One region of the Paenibacillus sp. JCM 9796 genome, then DNA from elsewhere that is predicted to be linked to it. Evidence: riboswitches for the same ligand, from Rfam matches in the RefSeq annotation. Region 1 holds a riboswitch; the other holds the start of a gene.
What was found. A riboswitch is a leader RNA that binds a small molecule or an ion and turns the genes downstream of it on or off. The one in region 1 is predicted to bind cobalamin.
Positions count from the first base shown of each region.

Region 1 (3,159 bases):
CAGCTGTCCGGACAGGCGGCGCCGGATGGGGCAGCCGGGATGCCGGACAAGGAAGAAGAGGTGCGCTTCGCGATCAAACGGGAGCATGCAGCGGTACCGGCCAAGGATGAGCTCGTTCGTTCAACCGTAAAGGATGAGATCGTCGAAGAAGAGGAAGAAGTGGAAGAAGCTAAGAGCGGCGGTTTTTGGAAAAAATCGCTGATCGGCATGGCCTTGTTTACGGTGGCGGCCGTGACCGCGGTCGGCGTGTTTCTATTGTTTATGGAGCTCGGGATCGGCCGGAAGTCTCCGGACTCGCAGCAAACCGCCGCGAAATCGGGCCAGAGCTCCGCTTTGCCGGAGACGCCGTCCGCAGCGAACCCGGTACCCGCGACACCGGCTGAGCCTCAGTCATCGTCGGAGGCGCAACCCGGAGAAGGTCAAGCCGTCACAGCGCCGCAGCTGGTCGGTCTAAGCAAAGAAGAAGCGGAGAAACAGGCGCTGGCCGCCGGTCTTCGGTACCAGTTTTATTTGGAGAAAAACCCGCATTCGGCAAATACGGTGTTTCGTCAAAGTCCTGCGCCGGGCACTCCGCTCCAGAAAGGCGACAATGTATCGTTCTGGGTAAGCAAAGGGCCTTAAGCAGACGAAGAAGGACGGGAATTCCGGGCGTCAAGACGCACCGGATATCCCGTCCTTCTTCTCTTTGTCGATCGCTTCAGACATTGTTTTATCGGTTAGATGGGCGTAAATTTGTGTCGTTTCGGGCGAGGCGTGACCGAGCTGCTCCTGCGTTTTGTACAGATCGTTGCGCAAGTAATAGTCCGTCGCGAACGAATGGCGCAGTTTATGAACCGATAAGTAAGGTTTGCCGAATCTTTTGGCATATTTGATCACCATTTCCTGAATCGCCCGTTTGGTCATACGCTCGCCTTCCTGTTTGCCGTTAGCCAAAGCAAGGAAGAGCGCCTTCTCGCGTTTCGGCGCTTTGTAGACCGAGCTGCGAAGCTCCAAATAACAGGCCAGATCATCTACCGCGTCCTGCCGGAAATAGACGGGCGTTTTGAACGTCTCGTCGTTCTTGCCTTTGCGGAACGCATAAATAAGCTTCTTCTTCAAATCGACGTCCTCGACGTTCAGGTTAACGACCTCCGACACGCGCAGTCCGGAGTTGAGGATGAGGCTCACGAGACAGGCATCGCGTGTTTTATTGATCTCGTAAGCATAGGTCGCCTGCTTGTTCGATGCCACGTCTTGGCCGTAGCCCGTCTTCACATAGTCGATAAACTCGGCGATCTCCGCCTCCTGCAGCAGCTTGCCTTCGAGCTTGGCCGCCGAGTCTTTCGGTTTATGCGTCCGTTTAATTTCCACCTTCGCCATGACATTGCGCTTGAGCAGCGGGTAGAAATTCTCGTCCTCGGCGATTTGACTCAAATAATGAAACAACGAGCGCAGCGAGGACAGCTTGCGGGAAATGGTCGTTTTCGAATTGGCGTTCGTTTTGCGCATGGCGAGGAACATCTTGTAATGATCGATGCTCTCCATATGCAGCCGCTCGAGATCGAGGAGCGGCACATCTTTCATTTGTCCGGCCGTACTCAACCCTTCGGCGAGCAGCCAGCCGAAGAATGTCTCGTAATCCCTCACATATTCGAGCAGGGAAGAGGGAGACAAGTCGGGCAGTTTATAATTAATGAATTTCTCCACGTACCAGGGCATCAGCGGGATTTTTTTCTCCAGCTCCAAACGGTCTTTGACTTTGATTACGTTCATCGGGCCACGCTCCTTAACTGCCTGTATTCAGCAATTAGTTAACATAATTATAATTATGTATTGTTTTGTTGGTTGACAGCTACTTGAACCGATCGCTGTACCCGTTATTTTATCACAATTGCAGGAAATCGGTTAGATATGGGGGTTGAATTCACAGGCAGGTTCGTGTACATTAAGGCTAGTCTTACACAAGTGCATATTGTGGGAACAGGTGCTTCAACTTCAGGTTGAAGCTTAATAGGGAAGTTCGGTGCAAATCCGATGCGGTCCCGCCACTGTAACAGCGTAGTTCGCAGCCACGAAGCCACTGATTCGCAACCGGATCGGGAAGGCGGCTTGCGGGCGTCGATGCTGGTAGCCAGGAGACCTGCCTGTTCTGACGACACTGATATACCTACGGAAGATAGGGAGGTGTTAGGAAGCTGCTGCGATCGGTTTTCGTACGGAGGGTGAATGGCCCCTTTCGTTCCGAAAGTTTATCAGGATAAGAAGCATTTCTAACCGTCTACGGTTGGGAATGCTTTTTTTGTTGCACAAATTCATGGGAGGAGATTAAATGAAATCGTCCAAAGTCTTGTCAATGATCGCGGTTATCATCGGATTTATCGTTTATTTTGTCGTGAACGAGCCGCAATCTGCTAATGCGATGCACATCATGGAGGGATTCTTGCCGCCGGGATGGGCGATCTTCTGGTGGGCGGTGTTTATCCCGTTCTTCGTGCTCGGCGTCCGCGCCATTGCCCGGATCACGAAGACGTCGCCGGAATTGAAGCTGCTGCTCGGTCTGGCGGCTGCGTTCACGTTCGTACTGTCCGCCTTGAAGCTTCCTTCGGTTACAGGCAGCAGCTCTCATCCGACCGGAACCGGTCTCGGCACCGTGATGTTCGGGCCGCTGCCGATGAGCGTGCTCGGTTCGATCGTTCTGCTGTTCCAGGCTTTGCTGCTCGCACACGGGGGATTGACGACGCTGGGAGCCAATGCGTTTGCGATGGCGGTTGCCGGCCCGATCGTCGGGTTCTTCGCCTACAAATTCATGGTGAAGACGACGGGTAAAGAAGTGTGGGCCGTCTTCACGGCAGCCGCTCTAGCCGATTTGTCGACGTATTTGGTAACTTCCGTGCAGCTGGCTCTGGCGTTCCCTGCTGCAGAAGGGGGCGTTGCCGCCTCGTTCATGAAATTTTCGGGTATTTTCGCCATCACGCAAGTACCGCTTGCGATTAGCGAAGGACTGTTGACTGTGCTTGTCTGGAACTGGCTGCGGTTGCACCATGCCGAAGCTTTGTCGGTTGTGCGGCATACAACGAAAGGAGTCGATCATTCATGACCAAAAGGATGAAAAACGGCCTGCTTATCGCCGGCGTCGTGCTGCTGAGCACGCTTCCGCTGCTTCTTGTCGACGGAGAATTC
Region 1 is NZ_AP043723.1:5,606,855-5,610,013, reverse strand. Features, by position in the region: gene ACZ439_RS26830 (PASTA domain-containing protein) at 1-621, shown strand, start outside; gene xerS (tyrosine recombinase XerS) at 652-1,752, opposite strand; cobalamin riboswitch at 1,945-2,141, shown strand; gene ACZ439_RS26820 (energy-coupling factor ABC transporter permease) at 2,309-3,076, shown strand; gene ACZ439_RS26815 (energy-coupling factor ABC transporter substrate-binding protein) at 3,073-3,159, shown strand, end outside.

Region 2 (3,159 bases), 1.6 Mb from region 1:
CACGGACTGGCTTATACCGTACAGCTGGAAGACCGGGTTACGAACCTGCTGATGCTGCCTTTCGAACAAACAGGTCTGGCCTACATCGAACCGAATCCGAACCCCGGCAACGTGGTGAACGTGCATCCTTATTACAGAGGCAGGATACTGCTGGAATTCGAAATTCTTCACGGCACGGACCTGCATAAGCCTAAAACCGAGGAGCAAGTGCTCGAATTTCTGTACCGCAACGCCTGGCAGCTTCATCAGTTGGCCGAAGGCATGCAGGGAAGCTTCGAGGATTACATGGTGAAGTTTAAAATGATGTGCGACTTTCTGCGTTACTTTAATTCCGTCGTTGTCATTCCGAATCGTTCGTAGAGGGAAGGGCTTGCGGCGGGAAGAAACATGTATCTATCCCGGGCCGTCCACGAGGAACGGGGGAATCCCTATGAAAAACGTACCAGGGGGAGGGGAACAGCCTTGTTACCGATGGAACAGGAAACGATGGCGCTGCTCGTCGGCGGTTTCGGCATCGTCATGGGCATTTCGTTTGTTTTTGTCATTTTGCTTTGGATAAAAGGGCGAAAAGAAGTATACCGCAGCGCCTTCGGGTGGGTGATCGCGCATTTCGTGGTGTTCAGCGCAGCGGTGGCCTGCTGTCTGAAGGCGATCGGCACGAGGCCGACGCACCCTTCGATGGCTTCGGAAGGAAACTCGCTGTGGCTCGGCATTGGCGGCGTCCTGTGGGCGGCCTCCATGCTGATCTTGCTCGGCGCGATCGCCGCATTCACGGCACGGGATACACATCGCGGGGAGTAACGTTAAGAGGTTCAGCTCTTTCGCTGCCCGGGGCCCCAGATCGCTTCCTTCTCCGCTTTTGACAAGTTCCGTCTGACAAGCTGATACGACTCTTCAAGCATGTTCTCAAGCTCCTCATCCGCCAGCTTTCCGTTCAAGATGACGGTATTCCAATGCCTTTTGTTCATATGATATCCCGGCAGCACGGTGTCTGGATACGTCTGGCGCATCAGCCAGATTGTGTCCGGATCGGCCTTCAGATTGACGCTCGGGACGCCGGATTGATGGCCTAATAAGGCGAACATTTTGCTGCCGACATAAAGCACCGGAAGATCGGGCTCGAACGGGTAACGCAGACTGGTTCCGGGTTTCTTCAACGCCAGGGCGATCAATAACTCGTGATTCATTTGACAAGAGGCTCCTTTCAGCGGCGGTTTTGCCTTTATTTCAGCATATCCGATCCCGGCTCTGATGAAAAGCCATAACCGCAGCTGGCCGAAGACTTGCGTGACCACGGGGCATAGGCATCAGGCCGGGCGCCCAGCGCGGCGACAAAAGCGGCAAGCACTCCTGACGCGTGTCATCTCAACCTCCCGCATCAAGCTCCCTTTCCGACAAAGAGTTGGACAGTCTTGAAATAATCGTGCTATCATGGGAGTTGATTATCAAAGAAATGCGTGAATACGTACCTAATTTTATATTGAGTTCAGAGAACAGGTGCCGATATGCCGCCATTGCGCGTATCGGCTTAATAGGGAAGCCGGTGTAAGTCCGGCACGGTCCCGCCACTGTAAGCGAGGAGCTTTTTCCGACCCAGGCCACTGTCGATTCGTCGATGGGAAGGCGCGTGAAAAAGCGATGAGACGCAAGTCAGGAGACCTGCCTGTTTTCCGCTGCCTTGTCACGATCGAACGCGACGAGAGCGGCAAAGTCACCAGAAAGCCTACGCGGATAGGGGGGTGTACGGGAATGGGTTCAGGCGTACTGCGGGTTAGAGCCAAGCGCTTGCCGTCATATTCGGCAAACGCGCGGGAATTTACCCCGGCAGCAGCCGGTTCACTTTATCGTCAAGCATCTTTCCGAGAGGAAGGATGCTTTTTTTGCGTGGGTTGGTTTGTTTGATGGTTCCGCTATTATCGTTCAGCGACTGGAAGGGAGGACGAAACGATGAAAGGCAAGCTATCGGTTATCGGATTTGGCCCCGGCAGCTTCGAGCATATGACGCAAGCGGCGAAAGAAGCGATCATGGAGAGCGAGGTCATCATCGGCTACAACACATACGTGGATTTGATCCGCGGTTTACTGAGCGGGCAGCATATCGTACGTACCGGGATGACCGAGGAGGTCAGCCGGGCGCAGGAGGCGGTTCGGCAGGCGCAGGCCGGCCGGAAAGTCGCGGTTATCTCGAGCGGGGACGCGGGGGTGTACGGGATGGCCGGCCTCGTCTACGAAGTATTGATGGAGCAAGGCTGGCGTCGGGACACCGGTGTCAACGTGGAGGTGATTCCGGGCATCTCGGCGATCAACTCGACGGGTTCGCTGCTTGGCGCGCCGATCATGCACGATGCCTGCACGATCAGCCTGAGCGACCATTTGACGCCCTGGGACCTCATTATTAGGCGGGTCGAAGCGGCGGCGGCGGCCGACTTCGTCATCGCGTTATATAACCCGCGAAGCGGCCGGCGCACCCGGCAAATCGTCGAGACGCGCAGCGTGCTGCTGCGTTACCGGTCGCCGCAAACGCCGGTTGGTATTGTCAAAAGCGCCTACCGGGACCGGGAAGAGATTGCCATCACGACGCTCGAACGCATGCTGGAGCACGACATCGGCATGCTGACGACGGTTATTATCGGCAACTCGGCGACGGTCGTCTACGACGGTCTGATGATTACGCCGCGCGGCTACCAGCGCAAGTATACGCTCGGCGCGGACGTGCAGCCGTTGAAGCCGCATGAGCGGCTGCGCGCCGAGGCGGAGCCGTGGTCGCTCGAAGCGCGGGAAGGCGCTGTTGCGACGGCGGAGCGAGAGCCGGCAGCGGGAGCGGCGAAGAGCGAAGCGGCTGCCGCAGAGGCGACGGCTGCGAAGGAAGCGGAGGGCGCAGCGGGGGACGCTGCCGCGTCGCCGCTAGCGTTGGCGCTCGAGGCGCTGCGGCTCGTGGAGACGCAGCGCGGTGCGGCGAACGCCGGAGCGCCGGCCGAGACACCGTCCTGGCAGCGCGAAAGCGATCCGTTCCGGCGGCGGGAGATTCTCGAGTTCGCCGTCAGCCCCGGGCTCGCGGAGAAGAGATTGACGGCCGCCCAACTGACGCTGCTGGCCGACATCGTGGGCGAAGACGGTTCGATTGAATATACGCCGCATCATCAATGGCTTGTGAGGCTC
Region 2 is NZ_AP043723.1:1,580,431-1,583,589, reverse strand. Features, by position in the region: gene ACZ439_RS07730 (hypothetical protein) at 1-360, shown strand, start outside; gene ACZ439_RS07725 (hypothetical protein) at 463-801, shown strand; gene ACZ439_RS07720 (MmcQ/YjbR family DNA-binding protein) at 813-1,187, opposite strand; cobalamin riboswitch at 1,479-1,681, shown strand; gene cobJ (precorrin-3B C(17)-methyltransferase) at 1,948-3,159, shown strand, end outside.
Region 2: another riboswitch for cobalamin. It lies ahead of cobJ (precorrin-3B C(17)-methyltransferase); the one in region 1 lies ahead of ACZ439_RS26820 (energy-coupling factor ABC transporter permease).